One region of the Pantoea alhagi genome, then DNA from elsewhere that is predicted to be linked to it. Evidence: predicted binding sites of a transcription regulator. Region 1 holds the regulator's gene; the other holds the start of a gene.
What was found. The regulator CRP, encoded in region 1, controls carbon source genes, mostly activating them, when cyclic AMP is high. The targets are predictions, from matches to a motif close to ATGTGANNNNNNTCACAT.

Region 1 (16,205 bases):
AAGTAAGCGCGTAGAATAGCGGCGTTTTGGTCAGCCCGGAGTAACAATGCTGCTGCTTATTGATAACTACGACTCTTTTACCTGGAACCTGTACCAGTACTTCTGCGAGCTGGGAGCGGAAGTACTGGTGCGCCGCAATGATGAAATTACGCTGGCGGAAATGCACGCGCTGCCGCTGACGCATCTGGTCATCTCTCCTGGTCCCTGCACGCCTGATGAATCAGGTATCTCTCTGGACGCTATCCGCACGTTTGCCGGGCGGCTGCCGCTGCTTGGCGTTTGCCTGGGCCATCAGGCGCTGGCGCAGGTTTTCGGCGCACGCGTGATTCGCGCGCGTCAGGTTATGCACGGTAAAACCTCCGCGATTGCTCATCAGCAGGCTGGCGTATTTGCCGGATTGGCGCAGCCGCTGACTGTAACGCGCTATCACTCGCTGATTGTGGAAAAAGAGACGCTGCCAGCCTGCCTGGAGGTCACCGCATGGAGCCTGCGTGATGGTAAGCCGGATGAAATCATGGGGTTACGTCATAAGACGCTGGATGTTGAGGGCGTGCAGTTTCATCCGGAAAGCATCCTGAGCCAGCAGGGGCATGCGTTGCTGGCTAATTTTTTGCGTAGACAAGCCGCTGTTTAATTCCGTACGCTGCGATTCCGTTTGACTTATTATGCATATTTAATGATTATTTTTTCACAGCGTATCAGTGTAAAATTAAATGAGGTAGCGAATGGCAGCGGAAAAAATGGCGGTTACGCGGCAGACCTTTGATGAGGTTATATTGCCGGTTTATGCACCAGCACAGTTTGTGCCGGTAAAAGGCAAAGGCAGCCGGGTGTGGGATCAGCAGGGCAAAGAATATATCGATTTTACCGCCGGCATTGCCGTAACCGCGCTGGGCCACTGCCATCCGGCGCTGGTAGAGGCGCTGAAAACTCAGGGAGAAATGCTGTGGCATACCAGCAACGTTTTCACTAATGAACCCGCGCTGCGTCTTGCCAGCAAGCTGATTGACGCGACTTTTGCCGAGCGCGTTTTCTTTGCGAACTCAGGGGCTGAAGCCAACGAGGCCGCCTTCAAACTGGCGCGCTACTATGCTTCCACGCGCCATAGCCCTTATAAAAGTAAAATTATCGCATTCCATAACGCGTTTCATGGCCGCACGCTGTTTACCGTTTCCGTCGGCGGGCAGCCGAAATACTCTGATGGTTTTGGACCCAAACCGGCCGATATCGTCCACGTACCTTTTAACGATCTTGAGGCGGTGAAGGCAGTGATCGACGATCACACCTGTGCCATTGTGGTTGAGCCGATTCAGGGCGAGGGTGGCGTTATGCCCGCCACGCAGGAATTTATGCAGGGGCTGCGCCAGCTGTGCGATCAATATCAGGCGCTGCTGGTACTGGATGAGGTCCAGAGTGGGATGGGGCGCAGTGGTAAGCTGTTTGCCTATCAGCATTATGGCGTGCAGCCCGATATTCTGACCTCAGCGAAAGCGCTGGGCGGCGGCTTCCCCATTAGTGCGATGCTGACCACTAATGAGATCGCCTCGGCGATGACGCCTGGCGTACACGGTACCACCTATGGCGGTAATCCGCTGGCCTGCGCAGTAGCGGAAGCGGCGCTGGATGTGATTAATACTCCTTCGGTGCTGGATGGCATTGAGCAACGCCGTCAGCGCTTTATTGAGGCGCTGGAAGCCATCAACGCCAAACTGGATCTCTTCAGCGAGATCCGTGGCAAAGGGTTGCTGATCGGGGCGGAGCTTCAGCCGCAGCATAAGGGCAAAGCGCGCGATATTCTTAATGCCGCCGCTGCGGAAGGCCTGATGATTTTAACGGCGGGTACCGATGTTCTGCGCTTTGCGCCTTCGCTGGTGATCCCGCTGGCGGATATTGGTGATGGCATGGCGCGTCTGGCCAGGGCTGCCGAAAAAGTATTAAAACCCGCATGATTCAGGGCGCGCCCGATGTCAGGGCGCGCTTATCCTTTACGCAGGCGGCGTACCAGCCATTTACCGTGGTGCGGCCGCTGGCTCCATGCCAGAGATGAGATAGTATGCATCACTGAAAGGTGCTCAAGGATACGCTTTACATGACGCTCCATAATGGTCATCGGCCCTTCCTGGTTCTCTGCTTCTCCTTGCAGAATATTGGTATCCTGTCCCGGCCCGTCATATGCCAGCCGCTGCTGACAGCGCTGCAGTGCAATTTCACACGACTGCAGATAACTTTGCGCCAGCGCAGGCGTCAGCATGGTGTGCTCACGGGCCAGAATAGTCATTGCATTGATATGCTCAACGATAAACTGGCTGTGCGTGACCCAAAGTTTCATATCGTTCAGATAGCGGGTATTAAACGCTGGCTCCTGCATCGCCTGGCTCAGGGAGTTAAACAGCGCATTATGCGCCTGATTAACGCGTACCCGCTGCCAGGCAAGCTTCTGCGGTGATGCCTCGCTCCCCAGCAGCATCCGTAAAGCATCCTGATACGCTTCCAGTGCATCATGCGCATTCTGCCGCAGTAGCCCGCTTTGCCACTGCGGCCACAGCCAGACCATGCCGCCAAAAGCGATGCAGCATCCCATCAGCGTATCCATCAGACGCGGCAACAGGAAATGCGCGCCGTTTAACGACAGCAGCTGTAATGAATAAACGGCGGTCACGGTAAAACCGATGGTTGCCCAGCCGTAATATTTACGGATAAACAGATAGCTGACTAAGGTAATGATCAGCATGATTAACAGCACCAGCGATTCCGGTACCGCAAGACGCAGGGCTGCAGCGGCGATAATCAGCCCTGCCAGCGTGCCAAGCGCGCGGTGCTGGATACGCACACGCGTTGCGCTGTAGCCATTCTGACTGACGAACATGATGGTCATTAAGATCCACCAGGGTTTCGGTACGTTGAACGCCAGCGCCAGTACGCTGCCGAATACCAGCATCACCGCAAAGCGTGCCGCGGTACGCAGAGCGGAAGATTTAAATGACAGATAGCTGCGCAGCGCGGAAAGCAGCGGCAGCCGACGCTGGCGATCGGCCATAAGATCGCGACGATAAAGAGGGCGCTGGGTACGCAGCACGCGGGCGATGCGGCTGAAATGGTAATAACAGAAGTGGCCGACCGGATTCTCCGGATGCCGACGCGCAATTTTCTCCAGTCCCAGCAGCGGTTTTTCCATGGTGAAACGTGATGGCAGCCGGTGATAAAGCATGTCGTCCGCCAGCTCGCGCAGCCGTACGGCGATGGTTTGCGCGTTCCAGCGGATAACCGCTTCCGCATGGCTTCGCTCTACCAGCTTTTGCACCTCTTCCGGCTGATGCAGACTAACGGCAATATGCTCCTGCAGATCGAGTGCCACCTGAAAAGCACGCGTCAGGCGTCGATGGTTATGATCGCGGTTAGCGGCCAGCATATGCATTTGCTGATAACAGGTGTTAATCAGATCAACCACCTTTTGCTGGCGCGCCAGCAACGGGGGCAAGGCTTTTTCCGGATTAGTAAGCTGCGTCAGCAGGGTATATTTGGCTTCGCAGTAATCCGCCAGTTCGCGATAGAGCAGGCTGAGCGTCTCCCGCATCGGCTGCTCTTTCCACAGCCGGAACCAGAACCAGTTAAACAGCCCGTACCAGAATGTACCGCCGATATAGAGCAACGGCGGCCCCCAGATCGGCATATTGCCCACCAGGCCGAGCGTAAAAATAGCGGCAATTAAGGAAGCTGGCAGCAGACGTGCATGAAGCGGGCCGATTTCGCCGGTTACGCCCAGCACTAACGCCATGACAAACAGCGTCGCGGGCAGGGGCACCTGCTGTAGCGATAGCCACTGAAGAAGAAAACTGCTGAGTGCGAACAGCGAGCCGCCTGTGATCAGGCGTTTAAAGAAGCGGCGGTGTGGGGTATCGAGTCCGGCAATATTGCAGCAGGCGGGAACCAGCGAGAAGAGCAATCCTTTTTGCAAATCCCCCAGTAGCCAGCCAAAGGCCACCGGTAAACAGAGCACCAGCGTCTGACGCAGGGCATAGTTCACTTCGGGATGATAAATAATTCTCCGCCACATCGCTACATCACCAAAACAGACACGGCGTGATGCCAGGCACCACGCCGTGTCTTCAGAGTAGCTTAACGGGTGCCGTAAACGACAATTGTTTTACCGTGAGCGGAGATCAGGTTTTGATCTTCCAGCATTTTCAAAATACGGCCCACCGTCTCGCGTGAGCAGCCGACGATCTGGCCGATCTCCTGACGGGTAATCTTGATTTGCATCCCGTCCGGGTGCGTCATCGCATCCGGCTGTTTAGCAAGGTTGAGCAGCGTCTGTGCAATACGGCCGGTCACGTCAAGGAAAGCTAAATTGCCTACTTTCTCTGAAGTCACCTGCAGGCGACGAGCCATCTGGGAAGAGAGACGCATCAGAATGTCAGGATTAACCTGAATCAGCTGACGGAATTTTTTATACGAAATTTCAGCCACTTCACAGGCGGTTTTCGCGCGTACCCATGCACTGCGTTCCTGGCCTTCTTCAAACAGGCCAAGCTCGCCAATGAAATCACCCTGATTAAGATAGGAAAGAATCATCTCTTTGCCTTCTTCATCTTTGATCAGTACCGCAACCGCACCTTTTACGATGTAATAGAGCGTCTCGGCCTTTTCACCCTGATGAATCAATGTGCTTTTTGATGGATATTTGTGAATATGGCAATGTGACAGGAACCATTCGAGTGTAGGGTCTGTTTGCGGTTTGCCGAGAACCATTCGCTATTATCCTCTGTTGTAATCGTGCCCTAAATACAGGGGGCAGTTTTCCCTGTCAGGCGTTGAAATCTTCAAGCGTTTCCTGCTGGAAATTTATACGGGCAACTGCGAGGCCTCAAGGCGTGCCGTCGTCCCGTTTTCGTTTCATAGAACGAAAATATTACAGCTTTGTTTGTAGCACAGCTTTATCTTACTGTCTCCTGTTGTCTCGCTTCAGCTTGTGCTGAATCGGACAATTGCCGTTTAGCTGATGAACGCCCCGGCTGACAATTTGCTTACTTATCAGGGGCCGGGCAAGAGAGAGTGGCATGCCTCTTATTCGATTTTTTTGCCTTCTATCAGGCGTTTCACCAGCGGCAGCATAATCAGCTCCATCGCCAGTCCCATTTTTCCGCCCGGCACCACCAGCGTATTAATATGAGAAATAAAGGAGCCCTGCAGCATCGCAAGCAGGTAGGGGAAATCGATATCTTCCAGCCCGCGAAAATGAATCACCACAAAGCTTTCATCCAGCGAAGGAATAGCACGTGCGGCAAAAGGGTTTGAGGTATCTATGGTGGGTACGCGCTGGAAGTTAAGATGGGTACGTGAGAACTGTGGCGTAATGTAATTAATATAATCTTCCATTGAGCGCACCACGGAATCCATCACCGCTTCGCGGGAATGGCCGCGCTCGCTGGTATCGCGCACCAGCTTCTGGATCCACTCCAGATTCACGATGGGCACCACGCCAACCAGCAAATCCACTTTTTCTGCCACGTTATGCTGCTGCGTCACCACGCCGCCGTGCAGTCCTTCATAAAACAACACATCCGTTGGCTCCGGCAACGGCTGCCACGGCGTAAAGGTACCTGGCACCTGATTCCACGGCACCGCCTCATCATAGGTATGCAGGTATTTACGTGACTGGCCACGGCCATTTTCGCCATATTCAACAAAGGTTTGCTCAAGCAGGCCAAAGTCGTTGGCTTCTGGTCCGAAGTAACTGATATGACGCCCCAAATCGCGGGCTTTGCGGATCGCCATATCCATTTCCGGGCGCGTATAGCGATGGAAACTGTCACCCTCCAGTTCAGCGGCATGCAGATTAAGCTGCTGAAAAATCTTACGAAAGGCAAGGCTGGTGGTGGTGGTTCCCGCTCCGCTGGAGCCGGTCACCGCGATGATCGGATGTCTGGCTGACATAAATACTCTCTGGATTAAATCGGGCGATGAGCATTGTTATCACGTTTCGGTCAGAGGTGTCATCATCGGGCAGGCCCGCCAGACCACGTTAATGTGACGAGCCGCACAGAGCTGACCGCATCACTATCCTTCGCGAAACTGACCGCGCGGCATAATATTGACCGTTTCATGCAGTTCCGACCAGACCAGCACGGCTTCGCCGCTTTTCAGCTGACGTCGGACATCTTCCACCTTTTCCGACAGGGAGCGCTCCTGCTCGCCATAATCCGTGCCTTCGCGCAGTACAAAACCTTCAATCAGGTTATCCAGGGTTTCCGGGGAGAGATCTTGCCAGGGAATAATCACAGCTTAGTTATCCAGATAAGGTGATAGCCATTGAGGAATACGCTGCTCCAGCCACATTTGCGGGCGACGTAACGTGCCGCCGACAAAGCCGACATGGCCACCATATTCCGTTAGTTGATATTCAATGTTAGCAGGTAATCGCGCCATATCAGGGATCACCTCATCGGTCATAAAGGGATCGTCCTGCGCATGGATAATTAACAGCGGCTTACGTATGCCGGGCAGCAGCGGCATGGCGCTGGCCCGTCGGTAATAGTCACCGGCATCGGCAAAACCGTGGGCGCGGGCGGTGATGGCATCATCAAAGTCACGCAGGCGCTTTAACGCGTTAAGCTGCAACAGATCTACCGGCAGCGTGCCGGGCCAGGCCTGTAGTTTGCGGCGGGCGTTGAGCTTGAGCTGGCTTAACAGATAACGCTGATAGACGCGGGAAAATCCCTGCTCAAGTTTGGCGCTGCACGGTTCCAGCATTAGCGGCGCCGAAACCGTAACGGCGGCATCCAGCGGACAATCATCGCCCTGTTGGCCCAGCAAACAGGCCAGCATGTTTCCGCCCAGCGACACGCCGACAGCCACGGTCGGCGCATGGCCCAGAGTGGTTCGCAGCCAGCGTAAAAAGTAGCTGGCATCCCCGGTTTCGCCGGAGTGATAAATACGCCCCATGCGGTTAGGCACGCCGCTGCAGCCGCGAAAGTGCATCACCACGCCCAGCCAGCCGCGCTGTTGCCACACCTGCAGCAGGCCGTGCGCATAGGGGCTATGGAAGCTTCCTTCCAGTCCGTGAAACAACACCGCACGCGGTTTATGCCGCGCCTGCATAGGATCTTCGCTCCATGCAAGATCGATAAAATCGCCGTCCGGCAGATCCAGACGCTGCCAGTGAGGGCGTAAAGAGATCCGGCGGCGAAACAGACGCGGCAGCACCGTTTGCAGATGGGGATTATGCAGTCCTTTCAGGGGAATAAAGGATTCCTGACTGTGATCAAAGCTCATCGTTTCACGCTTGTACGCATTCAGGCGCACTGTTAGTTTAAACGGGTTAACATTTTACCGGGTGAGGAGCACCCATTTTATGGAACTCAGTCTGTTTTTATCGATGCTTGGTTTTCTTTGGGTGGCGGCGATTACGCCAGGGCCAAATAATACGCTATTGACCACGGCCGGCGCCAATTTTGGTTTTCTGCGTTCGCTCCCCTTAATGGCAGGAATTATGCTCGGTATGCAGCTTATGCTGTTGCTGGTGGCATTTGGCGTGGGCGGGCTGATTCTGGTTTACCCCTCTCTGCATCTGTTTTTGAAAATTGTGGGTAGTCTCTATCTGCTGTGGCTGGCGTGGAAAATTGCAACGGCGGCCTATGAAAAAATTGAGATGGGTGAAGCGCCGCCTCGTCCCATGCCTTTATGGCAGGGAGGACTGCTGCAGTTGGTTAATCCCAAAGCCTGGTTAATGGCGTTGGGGGCCGTGGCCAGCTTTAGCCTGGCAGGTGAAGCCTATCGCAGTTCAGTTGTGGCTATCAGCATTGGTATGGCGCTGGTTAATCTGGTCGCTGGCATTCTTTGGCTTGGCTTCGGCACCCTGATAGGCCGTCTGCTGCGTAGCCGCCGCGCATGGAAAATTTTTAATTTGACGATGGGCGTGCTGACTGCCGCCTGTGTACTGTTGATATGGCACTGATTAGCTGGAGGCGCGTACCACCAGCTCACAGGGGAGCCGCTCATGAACCTGTGGTGCCAGCGGATCCTGAATGCGCTGTAACAGCAGCTGTACGCTGCGCGTGCCCAACTGATGCATTGGCTGTTCCAGCGTACTGAGCGGCGGCGAAAGCATTGCGCTCCATGGAAGGCCGTCAAAGCCCAGCACGGCAATATCCTCAGGGATGGCGAGCTGGTGCTGACGTGCGCAGTGTATCGCGCCTACTGCCAGTACATCAGATACGGTAAACACGGCGTCTGGCGGCTCTTTCGCTTCCAGCAGCCGTTTCATGGCCGCAAAGCCCGCCTCGCACTCTACTTCATTAGCATACTCAACGCCGGACCATGACAAACCCAGTTCGGCTAACGCCGCCCGATATCCCAACTCACGCTGTTGCGCATAGAGATAGCGCGGATCGCCATTGATCATCGCAATCCGTCGTCGTCCGCGCTGCGCCAGATGCTGCACTGCCGCCCGCGCGGCCTGTTGATTATCAATAGTGACCGATGAGCCAGCGACATCAGGATCGCCTTCGGCACACTGTATCCAGGGGGAATCGCCAATCATTTGGCGCAGTTCAGGCAGATTGCTTGCCGCATCCATGGTAATAACGCCATCCACCACTTTGCCGCTCAGCAGCGTGAGATAAGCAGATTCGCGCTGGGTTTGTGAATCGGAATTGCACAGCAGAATATGGTAGCCGTGCGCCTCCGCTTCTGCCTCGATGCCGCGCACCACGCGCGAACAGAAAGGATTGATAATATTGGAAACCAGCACAAGCAACATATGGCTCTGAGAGGTACGTAGCTGGCGCGCCAGCAGGTTAGGCTGGTATTGACAGGCGGCAATAGCGGCTAAAACGCGTTCACGGGTTGCAGGCCGAACGCCCTTATAACCGTTCAGCACACGTGAAACGGTCGCGGTCGATACACCAGCGAAACGGGCAACTTTCTCAATCGACATGGAAAACCCTCTGACAACTCACCAATGAATAGCCTGTAGAACATCGTTATACAGTGGCCGATTCAGGTCCATTTTTCATCAGAAAAATCAGACTTTTTTAATTTTGAGATAAAGATAGCGATATCTCTTCTAAGGCAATTTAGCGATTAAACATAATTTTTAATTACTTCATGCTGTATCCGCCTCTCAGCTACAACTGAGCCATCACGATGATAACAACAGGCGGAACGTAAGATGGTGAGGATCACGCGGTTTTTGGCATGGGCAGTGTCGTTATTGCTGCTGGCGACCCAGGCGCACGCCGTTGAGGTTACGGTGGCTTATCAGACCTCGGCGGAACCCGCGAAAGTCGCTCAGGCGGATAACACTTTCGCTCAGCAAAGCGGCGCGCAGGTCAACTGGCGTAAATTCGACAGTGGCTCCAGTGTAGTCCGTGCGCTGGCATCCGGTGATGTACAAATCGGCAATATCGGCTCCAGTCCGCTGGCGGTCGCCGCTTTCCCGTCAATTGACGCTGAGCCTGACAACCTTAGCGTTGCTGCTGGCGCTGTGGTGGCTGGTTACCGCGCTGCAGCTGATTGCGCCGCTGTTTTTATCGCCGCCGCAGCAGGTACGGCTGCGGGCGGCGCTGTCGCTGGGAGCCAGCCGCTGGCAGCTGCTACGTCTGGTTATTTTGCCCGGCGCGCTGCCGGAAATCCTTACCGGTCTGCGCATCGGTTTAGGCGTCGGCTGGTCAACGCTGGCGGCGGCGAACCATCCACCGCTGCTGCATCCGGTGGTACGCACCCATCCGGTTAGCGGCCAGCAGGCCTTATTTGTAAATCAGGGGTTTACAACAAGAATTGTTGATTTAACACCGAAAGAGAGCGACGCGCTGCTGGGCTTTCTGTTTGCCCATATAAACAAGCCGGAGTTCCAGGTACGCTGGCGCTGGCGGGCTAACGATGTTGCCATCTGGGATAACCGGGTCACGCAGCACTATGCGAACGCCGACTACCTGCCCGCCAGACGCATCATGCACCGCGCCACCATTTTGGGTGATAAGCCGTTTTATCGTCCCACCTGAGCCGATCAGGGCAGGGAAAGCAGCGGGGCTGGCTGACCGGTTAGCCAGCCCTGTATATAATCAACGCCCAGCTCGGTTAACAGCGCTTTTTGCGCCTCGGTTTCCACATACTCCGCTACAACGGATACGCGTTTTTCCCGGGCGATGGCGCAGATCGATTTAATAATAATGCGATCGATATTGTCATCAAGGCTGTTTTTAACAAACAGGCCGTCAATTTTAATAATATCGGCGCTAAGGTGTTTTACGCGCTCATAGTTGGCGAAACCGGTACCGAAATCATCTATCGCAATACGAAAGCCTGCCTGACGCAGCGTGGCAATCGCATTATTGACCTGCGGGTTATTGATCAATCCCTGCTCCTCGGTCACTTCGAAAATAACCGCTTCAGAGGAGACGGAAAAGCGCTGAAAAAGGGCAATGATCTCCTCCGCTACTCCCGGCTCGGTCAGCGTCATTGGCAACAGATTAATGGCCAGGCGCGGCGGCGGGTTATTCACGCGTTGACGCTGATGAATAAACGCCACGGTTTCCTTTACTACCAGGCGATCAAACTGGGCGCTAAGGCGAAACTCTGCAATCAGCGGAATAAACCGATCCGGCATAATAAGTTCGTCTGCCGAACGTAGCCGCGCCAGCACTTCGTAATAAAGACAACCCTGTTTACAGGGGACAATCGGCTGTGCAAACAGCACGATATCCTGCCCGGTTAGCGCCTGTTTGATTTTTTGTAGCAGTAAAACCTGGGCGGAGACATGACCAAGCAAGCGTGAATTATCCTCATCCAGCAGCGCTACGCCGCCCGCCATCAGGGCCTGTTCCGCCAGATAATTTAGCTGCCCTGCCAGACGATAAAGATTACTGTTTTCCCTGGTGAATTTACCGGCGGCAAAAGCATAATCGATATCTATCAGCTGGTTGTGCCAGAAAATCCGTTGCTGTTTTAGGCGCGTGCGTAGCTGCGACAGACGCTCGCCGATGCCTTCACCCTGTAGCAGCACAATAACGCCATCGCAGGTGATTTGGTAAACCCCTTCATTTTGCTGCAGATGCGTGCCGATCTCATCAATAATGCAGCGTTTGGTATAGGTTTTCATCATCAGGCCATAATGGCAGCCAAGAAATTTCAGCTGATGCAGATGGAGATAGCAAAGGGTGCCCGATGGATGCTGTTTAAGTTTTTTCTGTAGCGCTCGCAGATTAAGCCGCTGGACCACCGGATCGGTCACGGCAAGGTTAAGCGCAATGCGCTGCAGGCGACGGCTTTTCCAGTATCCCGCCGCGATATAAAGCAGGCTGATGGTAAAAGCGATAAACGCTGAGGATAAAAAGGTGGCGGAAAAGATGGATCTTAACGGCAGCACATCAAGGTTAAAGTGCATCAGCAACAGACAGCAGAGTGCCCAGAGCCAGAGCACGCTCCGTGAGGTGAAGCGCATAATGCCGTAAGTGAAGATAACGAAAACCAGCGGGACCAGATAGCTGGAAATCAGCATATGGCGCACCGGAAAGCAAAGCATCAGCATCAGCGCGGCCAGCAGGCAGCCCCACCAAAGCGCGCTCAGGCAGTTTCCATGCAGGGCTTGACTGGCCCGACGACAGAAAGTAAAGCCGCTGCGCGGCGCGGCCAGCATACGCAGCGGAAAGTAAAACAGAATGGTAAACAGCGTCGCGGAGAGCATCAGGTTTTGCAGACTGAGTACGCTGAACATATCCAGCCTGCCGGTAAAATAGCTGCCGGGCATCTCCGGGATCGCCGGCAGTTTTTGCCCGAGCGCTGCCAGCAGCAGCATTGTCAGGACAGGGGCCAGCGTATTCAGCAGGAGCAGCCGGACACCCAGTCCCTGGTTTCCAAGGTTATAGCGCCAGCGGCGACCAAGCCAGCGGCGAGTCAGCCAACAGCTAACAAACAACGGCGTTAAAAAAGCAAAGGCGAGCGCCGCCGCCAGCGAGAATAGCGGAAAGCAGAGCTGGAAAGTAATAAAGAAAGCCAGATAAAGGGGAACCACGGCCGAGCGGCCGAAAATATAAATGGCGGCGATCGCCAAACCGTAGGGCAAATAGCAAAGGTAAACAGTGCGATCCGCAACCAGGTACAAGGGTGATAAAAAATGGGCAAGTGGCGTGAAAAAAACCAACAGCCCAAAAGCCGTCAGGTTTTTTTTCAGTAAATTTACGCAACGCTCTGACACGGTTTACCCTGAGTTCAAAAAATAAGCAACTTATGCAGGGCGCAATAGTAAAAACATTGAACTCTGCGCACAAGGAAACAGAACGTAAAAAATTCGATAAACGTTGGTTGTTTATGAAGAAAATGATGCGGAAAAAGTACAACGCAGCCAGGTGAAGTTCGGCGAACCGTTTCTTTTTATTTGAAAAGCACTTCGCCGCTTTAAATTGTTAACAGGCGCTGCTCGCCAGTTAAAAGCCCGGCCTTATTTTGCATTTAACAACCTCAGCAGAATAAGGCCGGAGCGAGAGTTAATGAGTCAGCATGATTTCCAGCTGTTCCTGAGCATCCAGCCAGGCCATTTCGCACTCTTCCAGTGCCGATTTCGCTGCGGCCTGCTGCTGTAACGCGGCGGTCAGATCGGCTTTACGACTCGCATCGTAAATAGCCGCATCGGCCAGCTTCGCCTCTGCAGCGGAGAGCTGAGCGTTAAACTTCTCCATCTCTTTTTCCAGCTTTTCGATCTGTTTACGCAGCGGTTGCGTTTGCGCACGCAGCTCGGCTTCGCGGCGCTTCTGATCTTTACGCGCCTGAGCACTGTTGCCGTTATCCTGTTTTGGCTCGCTCACTTGCGTCTGCCGTTTTTGTAAATCGCTTAACCACTGCTGATAATCATCCAGATCGCCGGCGAACACTTCCACTTTGCCGTCATGCACCAGATAAAGATCGTCAGTGGTGGAACGCAGCAAATGACGATCGTGCGAAACCACCACCAGCGCGCCCTCAAAATCGATCAGCGCTTCGGTTAATGCCTGACGCATATCAAGATCGAGATGGTTGGTTGGTTCATCCAGCAGCAGCAGATTGGGACGCTGCCAGACGATTAGCGCCAGCACCAGACGCGCTTTTTCGCCGCCGGAAAAACGCTCGGTCGGTTCGCTGACTTTATCGCCCTGGAAGCCGAAGCCGCCAAGGTAATCGCGCAGCTGCTGCTCCGGCAGTTTTGGCGCCAGACGTGCCAGATGCTGCAGAGGAGACTCTCCGGCGCGTAAAAATTCCAGCTGATGCTGTGCGAAATAACCCAGCTGGACTCCTTTCGCCAGGCCGATCTCCCCTTTTTGCGGCGCGAGTTCGCCCGCCAGCAGTTTAATTAGCGTGGATTTCCCCGCACCGTTGCGGCCGAGCAGGCCAATACGCGAACCGGGCACCAGATTCAGTTTGATCGAATCCAGCACAACGCGATCATCATAGCCAGCGGTAACCTTCTCCATATTCAGTATCGGGTTGGGCAAGTTTTCCGGCGCGCGGAAGCTGAAACTGAAAGGATTATCCACATGTGCGGGGGAGATAAACTCCATGCGCTCAAGCATTTTAATACGGCTCTGCGCCTGTTTCGCTTTACTGGCTTTGGCGCGGAAACGATCGATATAGCTTTGCAGATGCGCCACTTTACGCTGCTGATGCTCATACTGCGACTGCTGCTGAGAGAGTCTGGTGGCACGCTGCTGCTCAAAAGAGCTGTAGTTGCCGGTATATTCAAACAGGGACTGCTGTTCGATATGCAGGATTTTATCCACCACCGGATCAAGAAAATCGCGATCGTGCGAAATCAGAAGCAGCGTACCGTCGTAACTCTTCAGCCAGCGCTCCAGCCAGATAACCGCATCCAGGTCGAGGTGGTTAGTGGGTTCATCCAGCAGCAGCAGATCGGAACGGCATATCAACGCCTGCGCCAGATTGAGACGCATGCGCCAGCCGCCGGAAAAGTCACTGACCGGGCGCTGCAGCTGTTGCTGGCTAAAGCCCAAACCGTGAAGCAGACTGGCTGCGCGCGCCTGTATGCTCCATGCCTGTATCGCATCCAGCTTGCCGTGCAGCAGCGCGATTGCGTTGCCGTCGTTTTTTTCATTGGCGCGCTGTAGCTCGGCTTCAAGCTGTCGATATTCACGATCGCCATCAATAACGTACTCAATGGCGGGCACCGCCAGCGCTGGCGTTTCCTGGTTAACCCAGGCCAGCGACCAGGTGCCGGGAAAGGTGACGCTGCCCGCATCGGCGCTGAGCTCATTTTTTAACAGCGACAGCAGCGTCGATTTGCCACAGCCGTTTTTACCCACCAGCCCAACTTTTTGGCCAGGATTGATGGTGGCAGTGGCATTGTCCAGCAGCACGCGGGTACCGCGTCGGATCTGTAACGAAGAGAATACAATCATAAGCGCCGTATTGTCAGAATATGTTAATTTATTGTCATCATAATCAGTCAGGAATCATAGATTCCGTTATGTCGTGCATGGTAGCGGAAATCCTGCATCATGACGACGATTTGGAGGAGAGAGATGGCGCAGCCGCCTAAGGTTTTGCTGCTGTATGCCCATCCGGAATCACAAGATTCGATAGCCAATCGGATCTTGCTGCAGCCGGCGCAGCAATTATCCCACGTTACCGTACACGACCTGTACGCACACTATCCCGATTTTTTTATCGATATTCATTTTGAACAGCAGCTGCTGCGGGAGCATCAGATCATTATTTTCCAGCATCCTCTTTATACCTGGAGCTGTCCGGCATTGCTGAAAGAGTGGCTGGATCGCGTGCTTTCGCGTGGCTTTGCCAGCGGCGTCGGCGGTGATGCGCTGAAGGGAAAATATTGGCGCAGCGTGATTACTACCGGCGAACCGGAGGCGGCCTATCATCAGGATGGCCTTAATCGCTATCCCATGACGGAGATTATGCGGCCCTTTGAGCTGACGGCACAGATGTGTCGTATGCACTGGTTATCGCCGATGATTGTTTACTGGGCGCGTCGTCAACCGCCGGAAATTATGAAAAATTATGCCGAGGCCTATGGCAGCTGGCTTTCCTCTCCTTTGTCTGCTGGAGCGTTATAAATGGAAGGGCATACTTTACTGTCGGCAGGCGTGGTCTATCTGTTTGCCGCCGTGGTCGCGGTCCCCATCGCCGCCCGGCTGGGAATTGGCGCGGTACTGGGCTATTTGCTGGCGGGTATTGCAATTGGCCCCTGGGGCCTGGGCTTTATCAGTGACGTTGACGAGATCCTGCACTTTTCGGAAATCGGCGTAGTATTCCTGATGTTCCTGATTGGCTTGGAGCTGAATCCTTCGAAGCTATGGGCGCTGCGCCGCTCGATTTTCGGCGTAGGTGCCGCTCAGGTTATCTTTAGCGCTGCGGTGCTGGCCGGGCTGCTGCTGTTAACCGATTTTTCATGGCAGGCGGCACTGGTTGGCGGGATCGGCCTGGCGATGTCCTCAACGGCGATGGCTTTACAGCTAATGCGCGATAAGGGAATGAATCGCAGCGAGGCGGGGCAACTGGGCTTTTCCGTACTGCTGTTTCAGGACCTGGCGGTGATCCCAGCGCTGGCGCTGGTGCCGCTGCTGGCTGGCACTGATAGCGGCCATACCGACTGGATGAAGGTAGGCATTAAGGTGCTGGCTTTTGCGGGCATGCTGATTGGCGGCAGGCTACTGCTGCGACCCATCTTCCGCTATATCGCCGCTTCCGGCGTACGCGAAGTTTTTACCGCTGCGGCGCTGCTGCTGGTGCTCAGCTCGGCGCTGTTTATGGATGCGTTGGGGCTGTCGATGGCGCTGGGCACCTTTATTTCCGGCATTCTGCTGGCGGAAAGCGAATATCGCCACGAACTGGAGATCGCCATTGAGCCATTCAAAGGCTTGCTGCTTGGGCTGTTTTTTATTTCCGTTGGCATGGCGCTGAATTTGGGTGTGCTCTATACGCATATTTTCACGGTGCTGCTTGGCGTGCTGGTGCTGGTGGCAGTCAAAACGCTGGTGCTTTATCTGCTGGCGCGGATTTATGGTCTGCGTAGCTCAGAGCGTTTACAGTTCGCCAGCGTGCTGAGTCAGGGCGGTGAGTTCGCGTTTGTACTGTTTTCTGCCGCCTCGGCAGTGCGGCTGTTTCATGACGATCAACTGCCGCTGCTGCTGGTGACCGTTACCCTCTCTATGATGACCACGCCGTTACTGATGCGGAGCGTAGACCGCATTCTGGTGCGG
Region 2 (16,205 bases), 820 kb from region 1:
TCAGTATGGGAAGCCGGTTTCGACTTCTGGGCCCTGGCACCGCGTACCGATGTTTGGGTTATTTTTGGTATCTGGCTGCTGTTGCCGTTTGTCTATCGCGGCATTACGCCGACTCACGGTAGCAAAGCAGGCGCTTCCCTGATGGGTCTGAGCCTGGCTGTCAGCGTTATTGTGCTGGCATGGGCGGTGTTTAACGATCCGCAGGAGATCAACGGCACCCTGCCAGCCTCCGCACAAACTGCACCGGCTGCGGCTGATACCTCGATCCCACCGGGCGACTGGCCGGCCTATGGCCGCGATCAGGCAGGTACCCGTTATTCTCCGCTGACCCAAATCAACGAGAAGAACGTAAAAGATCTGCAGGTAGCCTGGACCTTCCGTACCGGCGACCTGAAAACGCCGAACGATCCGGGTGAAATCACCAATGAAGTGACGCCGATTAAAGTCCGCGACACCCTTTACCTGTGTACTGCACACCAGATCCTGTTTGCTCTGGATGCTACGACCGGTAAAGAGAAATGGAAATTTGATCCAGGTTTGAAGTCAAACCCAACTTTCCAGCACATCACCTGCCGTGGCGTTTCTTATCATGAAACCCCTGCTGCTGCTGATGCGGGTACTGCTGCGCCTGCACTGTGCGCACGCCGCATTATCCTGCCGGTAAACGATGGTCGTCTGTTCGCGCTGGATGCTGAAACTGGCAAACGCTGTCCGGACTTCGCTAACAACGGCGAGCTGGATCTGCAGCACAAACAGTCAGTCTCTACGCCGGGTTCCTATGAGCCAACCTCTCCGCCAGTTATCACTGATAAAGTCATTGTGGTCGCGGGCGCGGTAACCGATAACTACTCCACGCATGAAGCGTCAGGCGTTATCCGCGGCTTTGACGTGAATACCGGCGCGCTGCTCTGGGTGTTCGATCCGGGCGCGAAAGATCCTAATGCCATCCCGGCAGACGGTAAAACCTTCGTACCGAACTCACCTAACTCCTGGGCGCCTGCGGTTTATGACGCCAAACTGGATCTGGTTTACCTGCCGATGGGCGTCTCCACGCCGGATATCTGGGGTGGTCACCGTACGCCGGAACAGGAGCGTTACGCCAACACCGTTCTGGCTCTGAACGCCACTACCGGTAAGCTGGCATGGTCTTATCAGACCGTTCACCATGACCTGTGGGATATGGATCTGCCGTCCCAGCCGACGCTGGCTGACATTACCGATAAAGATGGCAATACCGTTCCGGTTATTTACGCGCCTGCCAAGACCGGTAACATCTTTGTGCTGGATCGCCGCAACGGTGAGCTGGTTGTGCCTGCGCCGGAAACCCCGGTTCCGCAAGGTCCGGCTAAAGGCGATCGCCTGTCGCCAACCCAGCCTTACTCAGAGCTGACGTTCCGTCCGAAAGATAACCTGTCGGGCAAAGATATGTGGGGCGCCACCATGTTCGATCAGCTGGTGTGCCGCGTTATCTTCCATCGTCTGCGCTATGAAGGCCCGTTCACGCCGCCGTCTGAACAGGGTACCCTGGTATTCCCGGGCAACCTTGGCATGTTTGAATGGGGTGGTATCGCCGTCGATCCTAACCGTCAGATCGCGATTGCTAACCCAATGGCGCTGCCGTTTGTTTCTAAGCTGATTCCACGTGGTCCAGGTAACCCGATGGAGCCGCCAGCCGATGGTAAAGGCGGTTCAGGCACCGAAACCGGTATTCAGCCGCAGTATGGCGTACCTTTTGGTGTGGAACTGAATCCGTTCCTTTCTCCGATTGGCCTGCCGTGCAAACAGCCAGCCTGGGGTTATATCTCCGCGCTGGATCTGAAAACCAACGAAGTGGTGTGGAAAAAACGTATCGGTACCGTTCGCGATAGCGCGCCGGTTCCTCTGCCGTTCAAAATGGGTATGCCGATGTTGGGCGGCCCGGTAACCACGGCAGGTCACGTATTCTTCATCGCAGCGACAGCGGATAACTACCTGCGCGCTTTCAGCACCAATACCGGTGAGAAACTGTGGGAAGGCCGTCTGCCGGCTGGTGGTCAGGCAACGCCAATGACCTATGAAGCCAACGGCAAACAGTACGTGGTGATTTCTGCTGGTGGCCACGGTTCTTTTGGCACCAAACTGGGTGATTACATCATTGCCTACGCGCTGCCGGATCAGAAATAATCTGCCCCGCAACGCTGACAAAACCCCGGCCTGACGCCGGGGTTTTTTTATGCCTGCGGCACGATCGCCAGAAAAGCCATAGCAATCTATAGCGCGCCGCAAACGCTTATGCTTTTCTTCCTGCCCTGCGCATCTGGTACAGGTTACAGAGCGCGCCTGCGGCCATAATCGCGCCGGTAGCCAGAAAAACCACCCGCATGCCCAGCCAGCCGCCGACCATGCCGCCGAACAATGGCCCGCAAACCTGCCCCACATATTGCGCCGAAGTGGACCAGCCCAGCGTTCTGCCCACCTGCTCATTAGCGACATGATGCCGTATCAGGCTGGCAATGCAGGGCAACAGCCCGCCCAGCGCTATGCCCATCAAAAAGCGCAACACCACTAACTGCCAGGCGCTGGTAATAAACGCCTGCGGGATCAACAGTAATGCGGCGGCAAACAGCCCGCCAATCAGCACTGGCCAGTGGCCGATGCGATCCGCTAACCGCCCCAGCCAGGCCGCTGAAATAATGCTGCCTAACGCTGCCATCGCCATCACGACGCCCGCCACCCACGTGACCCGCTCAGCCTGATCAACAAATTGCGCTACGTAAAGCGTGATGATCGGCTCCACGGACATATTAGCGAAGATCAACAGCATCCCGGTCAGCAGCATCAGCGGAAGAATGCCGCTGCGCAGAGTAAACCCGCCAGCTGTCTGCGAGCGCTGCGATATCGCTGGTCGCGGTGCCTCTTTCAATAACAGACAGGTGGCAAGAAAAGCAAAAAAGATCACTGCTCCCGCCAGCCAGAAGGTTGCACGGATGCCAATCAGCGGCGGTAAAAAACCACCGATTAACGGTCCAGTCACGTTGCCCGCCATAATGCCTGATGAGAGCATGCCCAGCGCCCAGCCGGTATGAGCCTTTGGCGTTTGTGAGGCAATAAGAATGGTCGAGCCAGAAGCATAGCCGCCCAGCAATCCCGCCAACAGACGCAGCGCCACCAGTTGCCAGGGCGCTTCCGCCATTCCAATTAGCGCCATTGCCACCGCCATCCCTAAGCTGGCGCGGATCAGCATCAGCTTGCGCCCGTAGCGATCTGCCAGCCGCCCCCACAGCGGTGCGGTCAGCGCAGCGGTAAAAAACGTTGCGCCATACGCCAGACCAGACCAACGGGCAATCGCCGCCGGATCGCTCACGCCCAGCTCCGCTACATAGAGCGGCAGAAAAGGCAGCAGCAGCGTCATCGCCACCAGCGTGGTAAAAGAACCGACCATACATACCCACAAATTACGTCGCCAGTATTGCGCCGCCTCTGGCTCATTACATTGAGAACTGCCCATTTTTCTTCTCCTTATCGTCAGGCAGCCATGCTAGCAAAGCCCAGGCATTATCCCGACGGTAGCGCAGAGAGTTCTCCAGTCGCCTGTTTTTGTCTACGCTGAGAAACAATGATCAGATGCCAGCGCGGCCTGTAGTTGCTGACAAAACATTGCTACCAGCGCGCGCGGGCGTGCAGACTGACGTACCACCAGGTAGCTGTAATAATCATCCATCTGCCAGTCAGGCAGCAGGCGAACCAGCTGCCGCTGCTGTTGCGCTTCGTGAGTGATATAGCAGGGAAGATAAGCAATACCGGCTCCGGCAATGGCTGCGCTGAGCAGCGCCTCGCTGTTATTGATGCGAAAACGGCTATGAACATCAATATTGAGCTTCTGCTTGCCCTGGCGAAACGGCAAAGAGAGAGTATGCGCTGCACCACGAAAAAGCAGATAGTCATGGCGCGGCAGCTGCTGCGGATGGCTGACAGGCGTTTGCGCTACAGGATAATCGGGGGCGGCGAACAGTCCCCATTCAATTTGCGTAAGCTGATGAAAATTCGCAGCCGGCGGCGTCTGCCCGACGACAACCGCCAAATCGTAGCGTTCCTGTTGCAAATCCACGGGCCGATCGGTCAGATCAAGATCGACCTGCACATGAATATGCTGCGCAACAAACGCATTGAGCGACGGCACGATACAGCGTCGGCCAAAGTTAACTGGCGCAATAATGCTGAGATTACCGGCGGGCTGTTGATGATAATCGCGAATAAACGCATCGGCGCCCTGCACTTCCTGCAGGGCGCGTGCGCAAAATTGATACCAGGCGCGTCCCACTTCGGTGACCACCATACGCCGGGTTGTCCGCTCCAGTAGCTTAACGCCAAGCCGGATTTCCAGTTGCGCGATCTCTTTGCTGATAAAAGATTTTGACAGGCCAAGGCTATTTGCCGCCTCGGTGAAACTCTGGGTTTCCACCACACGGGCAAACACCATCATTGCGGTAATATTTTCAAGCGGTTGCATAAGGTTCCCCGTCAGCATGTGACGGACAGCCTGACAAAAAGAAGGGGAAAATACCAGTGGGAGAAAACAAGTAAAATTAAGCCGCCCGCAGGCGGCTCAGGAGAGGCTTACTGTTTCGGCGTAAGGTTTTGCGCGTCGTCAGTTAATTGCTGTGACCCCAGTTCTGCCCCGGTGGTAGGATCAATGTCCGGGTTAGAACGGGTACGCAGCGCCATGCTTTCAAGCATGGCTTTTTCCTGCTCCGACAGCATCACTGATGCCAGACCGTCGCCGCCGTCAACCGCTGGCTGAGGATTCGCGACGTAATCAAAGTTCTCATCCGAGTTCCAGCTACCGCGTACATCACCGCCTTCAGACATATTGAAGTAAGTATTGGCATACTTCTCAATCGGCGGCAGTTTGCCTGGCGGGAAGTTGTTACGAATCGAATAGAGCGCTTTCTCAAAAGAGATCTGGTGCGCCACTTCGCGCGTCATCAGGAAGCCCAGCGCATCTTTTACGCCTGGATCGTCCGTCAGGTTGATCAGTCGTTCATAGATGATTTTTGCACGCGCTTCTGCGGCGATATTGGAGCGCAGGTCGGCGGTGACTTCGCCGATGGTATCAATATAGGCTGCGGTCCAGGGTACGCCAGCAGAGTTTGTCAGCGGCGGCCCACCACCGTATAACAACGCAGTGATATGACTATCGTTACCGTTGCCGGTTAATGAACGATAAAGCTCAGCTTCCTGTTCGGTTCCTTCAGCCAGCGCGCCTTTTGCGCCTTTGTTCAGCATCCCTACCAGAGAACCGATAATCTCAAGATGGCTCAGCTCTTCCGTTGCGATATCCAGGAGCATATCTTTGCGTCCGGCATCGTCATCGCCCAGACCCTGGGTAAAATAACGGCAGGCGGCGGCAAGCTCACCCTGGGGACCACCAAACTGTTCAAGCAGCAGGTTTGCCAACCCTGGGTTAGGTTCAGCTACACGTACCGTGTACTGCAATTGTTTGACATGTCTAAACATTGCTCACTCCTTTATAGAGGTTGCCAACGCTGGCAACCTCGATGCAGTGAAATGCCATTGCTGGCTTTGATATTATTTTTTTGCTTCGGTATCTGGCTGTGCAGAACGCACCATAAACTGCTCGGTAACATCAGGCAGATGGTTCAGTGCCCAGTCAGCCATTGCTTTTTCCTGCTCGCGGATTTGCTCAAATACGCGTGCACCTTCGCTATCGCCAGCCAGTTCAGCGGCGGCAATCAGTGAGGTGTAGCAGGCAATTTCAAACTGTTCGAAGACGTAGCCGCTGATTGCGCCTTTCACAACTTCATCAGAGGCGAACATGCCGCCTACCGCCTGGCCCATCGCCGCCACTTTCCCCATCATGTCTTTCATGGTGGAGTTAGAGGTATCCTGGCGATCGATAACCTGTTGCAGCATTTGCTGCTGCTGACGTGTTTCTTCGATATGTTGCTGAAGACGTGCTTTAAGATCGGGATAATGCTCCAGGCGCGAAGTCATTTTTTCCAGCATTTCTTCTGCTTGTTTTTCCATTGCATGCGCGTCACGCAACCAGCTGAGATAGTTTTCCTGATAAGTCATACTTTCACCTCATGATAAGTGAGTCAGAAAATAAGCCCAACGTAAACAATAAACGTAACGTCAGAATTATCTCTTTCATATTGTTCACCGATAAAAGTTCGGAGAACCTTAAAATCCATACTTAAAAAGCGTAGGCAGCGAAACAGCAATTAACAACCCTAACGCAAAAAAAATTTGCGTTATGTTTTTGTTAATGCGCTATAAAGCAGAAACTGGCGATATTCAGATTAGTGCTATAAATAAAGATCGGAAAATGAGAAACCCCCGACAGTTATAGAAAACGTGTCGGGGGTTGAAAATGATGGGATCAGCCAGATAACCGGTTAGCTGCCAGAGGGACGACCACCGCCATGGCTGTTTTGGCCGCCTTTTTTACCGGCTTCGGAAGCTTTTTCACGGTCATTTTTGAAATTACCGCCGCTATGCTGACCGCCTTTTTTACCGGCTTCTGATGCTTTCTCACGATCTTCTGCGAAATTACCAGGATTGCCACGATGTTCAGTCATAATATTCCTCCTCGTTATTTCATAAATAATATTCTTATCCACTACCCGGGTAATGGAAAAGAATATTCGTGACTACGGTTATAAATTTAGTCAACACATTGCGGAACGCAAATGGTAAGCGCAGCGGTAATAAATGGTTGAAAAGAAAAAGAACGGCCCTGTGAATCGTCGGATTTGAAAGATTTAATTACAATCGGATGCAAATATTAAATAAACGTGAGACGTAAACAGGCGAAGCGGTAATAAGAACCTGCTCTGCTGTAGTCTTATGGAAGATAAGTAAACCGGAACGTAATTTTCGTGCAGGCCAGTCTCTACTGACCTGAGTTATTCGCGGCACTTTTGACGGAACTCGCCAGGCGTCATGCCGTAGTGACGAACAAAGGTTTTGTGAAAAGTATCATGTGAAGAAAAACCATGCTGTACCGCGACATATTCAATGGTGACATTCGCCTCTACCAGCATGCGAGCTGAGGCGACCAGGCGCTTTTCGCGGCAGAACGCTGCCAGCGTTTTCCCGGTTACCGCATGAAAGTAACGCTGAAGATACCATTTTGAATAGCCCGTTTTTTCAGCGCAGTCATCTACGGTAATGCGTCGATGGGGATTGCTCTCAATCCAGCGCATCAGTTCACGAATAACGCCATAGGTGAACATCTTTTCACTTGCCGCGCTTACGCTCATGTTTCTCTCCCTTTACCGTGCGGACGCATCTGGCTGCAATTCCAGCCGAATAAGGTGAAGCAAATTGCAGCGTAGCACCTCTTCATCACCATCAATGACGTTGTGCATAGCCAGTAAATCCTGTCCCAGAACCAGCGCAATCAAACGCCAGGCGGTAGCAGATGACGTATCATGGCAACGCAAATGGTTATGTTCGATGACATTGCTGAGCATGCTGTGCCACAGGTTTAGCGCATAGACAAAGATTTCGTGCAGTGCGCGATCCTGATGCGCCAGTACCGACACTTCACGCCAGATTTCTATATCGCGCGTTTTTTTATTACAGGCACCCAGTAGCGCGAGTACGGCGTCGATACCACTTGATGCTTCGCTAGCTGCTTTATGCTCCGTGGATTTCTCATGCACAATGGCCAGGAATGCCTGACACTTTAGCTGACTCAACGAAGCGAAATGACGGTTGATATGCCCTACAGCTGCCCCGCTCGCTTGCGCAACTTTGCGTGCGGTAACCGCAGCGTATCCTTCGCTTTTCATCACTTTTATGGCGGCATTCAGTAACAGTTCTGCCCGCACGTCCGCTTTTAAATATCCCATTCCTTTGTCCTGCAATGTTTAGCTGGCGGCCAGTGTGCATCTTTTTGAACACACGTTCAATAATTTTCCTGAACATGCGTTCAAAACAATATGACATATCCTTACATATCTCTTACAACAACCACATTACAGCTAATCGTTTGCGTGCCATACGAAAGCGATTGCTTACTATTGAAAACGCTCTGTATGACGGAATTTTTAAACATACAACGTTTGTTCGTGATCTGCATCACAAAACAGCTGAACCAAAATGAAACAAACTTTGACAAACGTGAGCAATATCTATTTTCTATCCGCAGGATACAGGCAACCTATGCGGGCTGCCGCGACGTACCCGTACGTCTTCCCCGGAGTGGCATATAACAACACCTTTCCGTCCAGCAATGGGCACTGATTCGCGGCCTTCTCTGACTCAGCAGAGAGGCCATTAAGCATGTGGTAACCAATGAAAAATAAAATGTTGATGGCAGGCGCGCTGTTGGCAGCGTCATACAGCGTCACTTCTCAGGCGCAAACCAGCGATGCAACCTATGTTTCTGACTGGTGGCATCAGAGCGTTAACGTAGTGGGCAGCAATCACACCCGCTTTGGGCCGCATCTGAATAACGACGTCTATCTGGAATATGAAGCCTTTGCCCATAAAGACTGGTTTGATTTTTATGGCTACCTGGATATTCCTAATTTCTTCGGCGCGGCAAACAGCTATCAGCAAGGCATTTGGGACAACGGTTCGCCGCTGTTCCTGGAAATTGAACCACGCTTTTCTATTGATAAGCTGACCGGCACCGACCTGAGCTTCGGTCCTTTCAAAGAGTGGTATTTTGCCAATAACTACGTTTACGACATGGGCCGGGACAGCAATAACCGTCAGAACACCTGGTATATGGGTCTGGGAACGGATATCGATACCCATACCAAACTGGGCCTGTCGCTTAACGTCTACGCCAAATATCAGTGGGAAAACTATGGTGCGGCGAATGAAAACAGCTGGGACGGCTACCGCTTCAAGGTGAAATACTTCCTGCCGATCACCACGCTGTGGGGCGGCAACCTGAGCTATATCGGCTTTACCAACTTTGACTGGGGCTCCGATCTGGCTGATAAAACGCCGGGCGCTTCCCGCGCCAGCAACTCTATCGCCTCCAGCCATATTCTGGCGCTGGGCTACGATCACTGGCACTACTCGGTGGTGGCGCGTTACTTCCATAACGGCGGTCAGTGGGCGGATGGTGCCAATCTGAACTTTGGCGACGGTCCGTTTGAAGTGAAATCTACCGGCTGGGGCTACTATCTGGTCGTGGGTTATAACTTCTGATAGCAAGCAGGGCCGGAGTTGAATCTCTGGCCCTGTCGCCTGAAAGACAAAAAAGCCAGCCATCTTTACGGAGGCTGGCTTTTTGCTTACTTAGCCCAGCATTTCACGGACAAAGTTTTCAATCTCTTTATCCTGGCAGTTCTCAAAGAAACACTGCTGGAAACGCTGACCGCTGACCGCTGTTTTCACCAGTTCAGGATCGATCGCGCGCAGCGTATCAAGGTAGTTATCTTTCACCACTGCCGCTTTGACCTGATTAAGGATACCGGCGTTGCGCACCTGTGGCTCTTTACGCTCCGGCGGATAGCCCTGGCCTTTTTCGCCGCTAAAGGCTTTTTCAAAGATAAAGCGCAGGTTAAGTTCCGCACCCCAGCCGAAACCCTTGGCGAAAGGCAGCGCCAGCGCGTTACCGTTATTAATCTGGGCAAACAGATAGGCATCCGCCGGATCGATACAGTAACCACAGGCGACGCCTGGATGAATATTCAGCGACATCAGTGCTCCCTGGCCAGTACCACAACCAGCGATAACAAAATCCACAGCTTTTGAGTTCAGCAGAATGCTGGCCATAATACCCAGGTGAATATAGGTCAGATGATGATCCTGCTCATCGCTCATGCCCACGTTAAATACCGGGTAATCCAGACCGTTAGCAACCTGCTGCAGTTCTTTTAGCACCACGGCGTTTTTCGCCGCCTGGCTGTTCTCCATCATCAGAGCAATTTTCATCGTTTATCCTCTTATTACCTGGCTGGTTATCTGCCGGTGGTATGTATTCATAATTATGAAACAGTGTTTCATAATTTAATATTAGCTGTTCCTTATAAAGATCGCTTTAACTTTTTGCTGTGACGGTTTTCACATTCCTGGGTTCAGGTCCCTTTTTCACTTACTTTTGCGAACCCACGCGCATTTAGCTGCCGCCAGAAAAATTGTGTGATCTTTCTTACATTTTCTTCAGGCTGCGCTCGGCAACCGCCACGAACCGGGTATGCTCTCACGAATGTGAAACAGCGTTTCATTTTCTATTAACCCCTGGCGGGAGGAAAAAGCTATGGCAAAGGGGAGTCGGCTACATCTGCCCTTCTATCGTTTTCAGGATGAGAAGACCGGTGCGGAAATGGTGCGCTTAACGCCGCCAGAGGTGTTATGCCACCGCAACTATTTCTACCAGAAGTGCTTTTTCAATGACGGCAGCAAGCTGCTGTTTGCCGGTGAGTTTGATGGTCATCGCAACTACTACCTGCTTGATTTAAAGCAGCAGCAGGCCACTCAGCTCACGGAAGGTGCTGGCGATAATACCTTTGGCGGCTTTCTCTCGCCCGACGATCGCTATCTTTTCTACGTTAAAAACGAGCGCCAGCTATGCCGTGTCGATCTGGACACCTATCAAGAGGTCACCATTTACACCGTGCCACAGGCGTGGGTAGGCTATGGCACCTGGGTTGCCAATAGCGATTGTACCAGCCTGGTTGGCATTGAAATCGATCGCAAAGACTGGGAACCGCTCAGCGACTGGCAGGTGTTTAAAACCTTTTTTGAAAAAAATCCGCACTGCCGCCTGCTGCGCGTCGATTTACGCACCGGTGAAGCGGAAACCATTCTGGAGCAGCGTCTGTGGCTGGGCCATCCTATCTATCGTCCTTACGATGACCATACCGTCGCCTTTTGCCATGAAGGGCCGCACGATCGGGTTGATGCCCGTATGTGGCTGATTGACGAGGATGGCGACAACATGCGCAAGGTAAAAGCTCATGCGCCTGGCGAAAGCTGTACCCATGAGTTTTGGGTGCCCGATGGATCAGCGCTGATCTATGTCTCCTATCATAAAGATCGTCCCGATCGTGAGATCTGCCGCTACGATCCGGTAACGCAGCATAATGAAGTTTTAATGACCATGCCCGCCTGCTCGCATTTGATGAGTAATCACAACGGCACGCTGCTGGTAGGAGACGGTTCAGGTACACCGGTGGATGTGCAGGATACCAAAGGCTACACCATTGAAAACGATCCGATGCTGTGGCTGTTTGATGTGGAAACGCGCCGCCATCGTGCGCTGGCAGCGCATAACAGTTCGTGGCGCGTGCTGGACGGCGATCGTCAGGTGACCCACCCGCATCCATCGTTCACCCCGGACAATCGTCAGGTGCTGTTTACCTCTGATTATGAAGGGCAGCCCGCGCTTTACCTGGCTGCCATCCGCGACGATTTTTTCGATCAACCCGCAGATAATGGATAACGGTATGTTTATTTTCAGAGAGCAGACTCAGATTGAAGATCTGGGCAATGGCGTGACGCGGCGCATCCTGGCGCATGGCGGCGGCATGATGGCGGTGGAAGTGACATTTGAAAAAGATGCGGTTGGCCCGCTGCATCATCACCCGCATGAGCAGCTCACCTACGTGCTGTCAGGCCGCTTCGCGTTTACCATTGATGGCGAAACTCATGAGGTCAGCGCTGGCGATACGCTCTATAAAAAGCCGGATGTGGTGCATGGCTGCGTCTGCCTGGAGCCGGGCGTGCTGCTGGATACCTTTACGCCACAGCGGGAAGATTTCCTTTCGTAATCACGCGCTGCAAAAAATAACGGCGGCGGATCCGGTTAAAGATGCGCCGCCGTGCGATTACTGCTCAGGCTTAATGTTCAGCCTGCGGCAGTTTTTCAATATCAATATTGCCCTGCTGCCCGGAAACAAATGACGTTTTCCGTACGTCGGCCACATCCTGTGCGGTGACCGGCTTCGCGGCCTGGTTGCCCCAGCTGGTGCGAATAAAGTTCACCACGTCGGCCACCTGCCGATCGTTCAGACGCCAGCCAAAGCCCGGCATCACTACCGTACTTGGTGCACCCTGTACGCCCGGCAAGGTGCTGCCGGTCAGTACGATGTGGATCAGCGAGGTCGGATCGTCCGCCAGCACCACCGGATTGCCGCGCAGCGCCGGGAAGAAACGCTTATAGCCACGGCCATCGGTACGGTGACAGGCGGCACAGCTATCAACATATTCCGCCGCGCCCGCTTTGCTGTCGTCGCCTTTCCACAGCGCCTGTGCCACCGCGTCATCCGGCTGGAAGCCGGTTTGCGAAGGATCTTTCGCGCCTAACGATTTCAGATAGCGCGCTATCGCCCTGATATCTTCGTCGCTCAGATACTGCAGGCTATGCTCTACCACTTCCGTCATGCCACCGAAGGCCGCCGTATCGTCATTGCGACCGGTGCGCAGGAATTGCACCAGATCGTCCTCACTCCAGCGCCCCAGGCCGTCACGGTTATCGCCACGCAGGTTGCTGGCGGTCCAGCCATCAATCGGCGCGTTGCTGCCGGCAAGGTAATCGCTGCCTTTCTCATCGCTCAGCGCTTTCTCCTGCATGGTAATGCTGCGCGGCGTGTGGCAGGCGCCGCAGTGCCCCAGCCCCTCCACCAGATAACGTCCGCGCGCCAGTTCCCGATCTTCGCCCGATTTCGGCTGGAACGCCTTCACGTCCGGCGCGAAAAGCGTACGCCACACAGAGAGCGGCCAGCGCATAGACAGCGGCCAGGGAATATCGCTCTCTTTATTCTGCTGCACCACCGGCGCCACGCCATGCATAAAGTAAGCGTACAGCGCCTGCATATCCTCATCGCTTACCACCGCGTAGGAGGGATAAGGCATGGCCGGGTAGAGCGTATCGCCATTTTTCGCGATGCCGTGACGTACCGCTTTCTGGAAATCGTCATAGCTGTAGCTGCCGATACCGCTTTCCTTATCGGGCGTGATATTGGTGGAATAAATGGTGCCGATCGGCGTTTCCATCGGCAGGCCACCCGCAAAGGGTTTGCCATCTTTGCTGGTGTGACAGGCGACACAGTCGCCTGCGCGCGCCAGATACTCGCCGCGTTTGATCAAATCCCCGCCCTGGTTATCAGCCGCCATTGCGCCAGCAGCCGCCGTCATCAGGCACAGCGCCAGTAATACCTTTTTCATCGCCATCATCCTTATGCCTGCACCAGCGGTCCGGGGTTTTTCAGATACTGTTCACGAATCGCCCTGGCTGACCAGTAAGTCAGCGCGGCGACCATGCCGGTTGGGTTATAGCCCAGCCCCTGCGGGAAAGCGGACGCGCCCGGCACAAAAACGTTCGGCACATCCCAGCTTTGCAGATAGCGGTTCACCGCGCTGGTTTGCGGATCTTCGCCCATGATGGCGCCGCCGTTCATATGCGTGGTCTGATAAACCGTGGTATCGAAATGAGTGCCCTGCACTTTTGGCGCGCCGATGATCTCTTTTGGATTCATCGCCTCGGCAATTTTGCGCATTTTGCCATGCATAAACTGCGACATTTTGATGTCGTTGTCCTGCCAGTCAAAGGTCATGCGCAGCAGCGGCTGACCAAAGGCATCCTTATAGTTCGGGTCCAGATCGAGATAGTTGGTGCGGTAAGACTGATGCGCGCCGTGCGCATCCATAGAAACGTGGTGCGTATAGTGATCGGCCACTGCCGCTTTCCACTTGCTGCCCCAGCCAGGCGTGCCCTGCGGCACCGGCAAGCCGGAAATCGGCTTCACGCCCGCCTGGTTAACCCAGAAAGGCGATCCGCCGACAAAGCCATATTTACCATGGTCAAAGTTATCGGCGTTGAAATCGTCCACGCCGACGCCCGCACCGCCTGCACCGATAAAGTTATTGGTATGTACATCCTTGCCGAAGAACGCTTTGATGGTAGAGATGTTCTGATAGGCAAAGTTACGTCCCACCACGCCTTCGTTGGTGATCGGGTTGTACGGCTTACCGATGCCGGAAAGCAGCATCAGGTGCACGTTATGGAACTGGAAGGCGGAAAGGATCACCAGATCTGCCGGCTGCTCAACCTCGCGGCCCTGTGCATCGACATAGGTTACGCCGGTGGCACGTTTTTTATCGTCAGTCAGATTAACGCGCAACACATGCGAATTATCACGCAGCTCAAACTTTGGCTCCTGACGCAGCGCTGGCCAGATGTTGACGTTCGGCGAAGCCTTGGAATACATGTAGCAGGCGTAGCCGCTACAGTAACCGCAGAAGTTACACGGGCCCATCTGTGCGCCGTAGGGATTGGTGTAAGGCGCGGAGGTATTCGCCGAAGGCAGATCGTAAGGGTGATAGCCCACAGACTCAGCCGCTTTAGCAAACAGCTGCGCGGAATAAGTGCGTTTCTGCGGCGGCAGCGGGAAATCGTCCGAGCGATCGGGGGCAAACGGGTTACCACGGCCCTGTCCGACCACTTTGCCTTTGATACTCCAGGCCGAGCCGGAGGTACCAAACACTTTTTCCGCCTTATCGAAGAACGGTTCCAGTTCGTCGTAACTTACGCCGAAGTCCTGAATCGTCATCCCTTCCGGAATAAAGTTCTTGCCGTAACGCTCTTCATAGTGGCTGCGCATCCGCAGTTCCATGGGATCGACGCGGAAATGCACGCCCGACCAGTGAAGGCCAGCGCCGCCGGTGCCGGTGCCGGGTAAAAACGCCGCCAGCTGACGATAGGGCTGTGCGGTCTGGGAAGGGTTGTGACGAATGGTCACGGTGCTTTTCGACAGATCCTGGAACAGCTTTTTACGAACGTTATAGGTCAGTTCATCAATTACCTGCGGGTAAGCGCCATCCGGGTAAGTATCGCGGTGCGGACCGCGTTCCAGCGCCACGACCTGCAATCCTGCTTCCGTGAGTTCTTTCGCCATAATCGACCCGGCCCAGCCGAAGCCGACAATCACCGCGTCTACTTTTTTCATCTGGTTTGCCATGCTTATGCTCTTTCTCCACGAATCGATACCGCCGGGAAGGGATAACGCTCGCCGCGCTCCACCCAGTCCATAAAGTCAGCGCGTGCGCCCGGGAAGCCGATCAGCTTCCAGCCCACCATGTGCTGATTGCCGCCGTGCAGCGGATCGCAGAAAAAGCCTTCGCGGGTATTTTGCAGAAGATAAGCAAAGAAAATTTTTGCTGGCAGCTGTTTAAAGCTGGCCTTGTTGCTTTCAAAGTCGCTCAGCAGCGCGTCCTGCTGCGCTGGCGACAGTGCGGCAAAGGCTTTGCCATGCTGCTGTTTCGCCCAGGCGTCCGCTTCTGCAATGCCAAGGCGATAAATCTGTTGCGGTACCAGCGGCAGCTGATAGCCCAGCTCTTTCGGCGCATCAGGATCGAACGGTCCCTGCATATACCAGTTATTGCCGGTGGCATATGGCGTGTTCATTTGTCGATCAATGAATTCTGGAACGCCAGCTTCCAGCGCGCCGGGGCCCCGTTCGTCAGCCGGAATTAGCCGGGCGACCGCCGCCTTAATAAAGGCAAACTCCTCAGCAGAAAACCAGACGGGCTGATAATCACGAGCGGTTTGCGGCCCGGCCAGCGGCGCACTATCGGTAGCCTGCGCGCTGTTGCTGAGTCCAAGTGATGCGATCCCGGTGGTGCCCATCGCCACGGCAGGCGCCAGGGTGATGGTTTTCAGGAGAAAATCTCTCCTTGAAGTGCTTGTTTTGTTTTGCGACATGACATTGCCTTAGCGCTCGTTGCTAACGGCGCAACTGTTGATCCTGGTCGTTATTTTAATTATCAGTAACTGAAGGGTTTTTCCGGCAGTAAATGCTTTGTTACCGGTAACAAAGGCGCGCATTGTAACAGTTATTTTGTAAAATCTTTAGCTTCAAAAAACAAAACACCACAATTTTTTTAACATTAAGCTGACATCTCGCTTGCGCTGCCGCGCTCAGTAAAAGCCCCTCTGTAACGGCTGGTCACAACCCTCCACAGACGATTAACATTGCGCAGGCTATAACAGAGCCATCCTTACTGTGGAGTGCTTATGTTTAGCTGTTTTTTCCCCCGACCTGTGCTGTTTTTCAGCACCGCGACGCTGTTCAGCCTGATAGCGATCGTGTTCTGGTTTACCGAGGCCAGTCAGCTGGTATTTCATCTGGCGACGTTCGCCGCTTATGCCAGTCAGCCGCTGCCGGATAATGCCTGGCGCTTTGTTCAGCCCGGTGAGCTGTGGTTTTATCTCTATTTCGCCCTGACAACGGCGC

Region 2: the regulator CRP is predicted to act here: its motif matches at 8,077-8,094, upstream of B1H58_RS09505 (nucleoside-specific channel-forming protein Tsx).

Annotation. Positions count from the first base shown of each region.
Region 1 is NZ_CP019706.1:1,202,282-1,218,486, reverse strand. It holds gene B1H58_RS05790 (putative adenosine monophosphate-protein transferase Fic) at 1-6, shown strand, start outside; gene B1H58_RS05785 (aminodeoxychorismate synthase component II) at 47-634, shown strand; gene argD (bifunctional acetylornithine/succinyldiaminopimelate transaminase) at 726-1,949, shown strand; gene B1H58_RS05775 (YccS/YhfK family putative transporter) at 1,979-4,054, opposite strand; gene crp (cAMP-activated global transcriptional regulator CRP) at 4,117-4,749, opposite strand; gene B1H58_RS05765 (phosphoribulokinase) at 5,065-5,934, opposite strand; gene B1H58_RS05760 (YheU family protein) at 6,058-6,279, opposite strand; gene B1H58_RS05755 (hydrolase) at 6,283-7,272, opposite strand; gene B1H58_RS05750 (LysE family translocator) at 7,352-7,954, shown strand; gene B1H58_RS05745 (LacI family DNA-binding transcriptional regulator) at 7,955-8,935, opposite strand; partial or broken gene B1H58_RS05740 (glycine betaine ABC transporter substrate-binding protein) at 9,170-9,454, shown strand; partial or broken gene B1H58_RS20985 (hypothetical protein) at 9,387-9,623, shown strand; partial or broken gene B1H58_RS20980 (TauD/TfdA family dioxygenase) at 9,678-10,001, shown strand; gene B1H58_RS05730 (sensor domain-containing phosphodiesterase) at 10,007-12,193, opposite strand; gene B1H58_RS05725 (ABC transporter ATP-binding protein) at 12,483-14,384, opposite strand; gene kefG (glutathione-regulated potassium-efflux system ancillary protein KefG) at 14,508-15,059, shown strand; gene kefB (glutathione-regulated potassium-efflux system protein KefB) at 15,060-16,205, shown strand, end outside.
Region 2 is NZ_CP019706.1:2,021,401-2,037,605, reverse strand. It holds gene B1H58_RS09545 (glucose/quinate/shikimate family membrane-bound PQQ-dependent dehydrogenase) at 1-2,163, shown strand, start outside; gene B1H58_RS09540 (MFS transporter) at 2,270-3,487, opposite strand; gene B1H58_RS09535 (LysR family transcriptional regulator) at 3,581-4,489, opposite strand; gene B1H58_RS09530 (manganese catalase family protein) at 4,597-5,496, opposite strand; gene B1H58_RS09525 (ferritin-like domain-containing protein) at 5,569-6,075, opposite strand; gene B1H58_RS09520 (con-10 family general stress protein) at 6,399-6,581, opposite strand; gene B1H58_RS09515 (helix-turn-helix domain-containing protein) at 6,909-7,265, opposite strand; gene B1H58_RS09510 (TetR family transcriptional regulator) at 7,278-7,859, opposite strand; gene B1H58_RS09505 (nucleoside-specific channel-forming protein Tsx) at 8,305-9,174, shown strand; gene B1H58_RS09500 (RpiB/LacA/LacB family sugar-phosphate isomerase) at 9,265-9,903, opposite strand; gene B1H58_RS09495 (oligogalacturonate lyase family protein) at 10,229-11,413, shown strand; gene B1H58_RS09490 (cupin domain-containing protein) at 11,418-11,741, shown strand; gene B1H58_RS09485 (c-type cytochrome) at 11,812-13,137, opposite strand; gene B1H58_RS09480 (GMC family oxidoreductase) at 13,149-14,930, opposite strand; gene B1H58_RS09475 (gluconate 2-dehydrogenase subunit 3 family protein) at 14,933-15,673, opposite strand; gene sbmA (peptide antibiotic transporter SbmA) at 15,986-16,205, shown strand, end outside.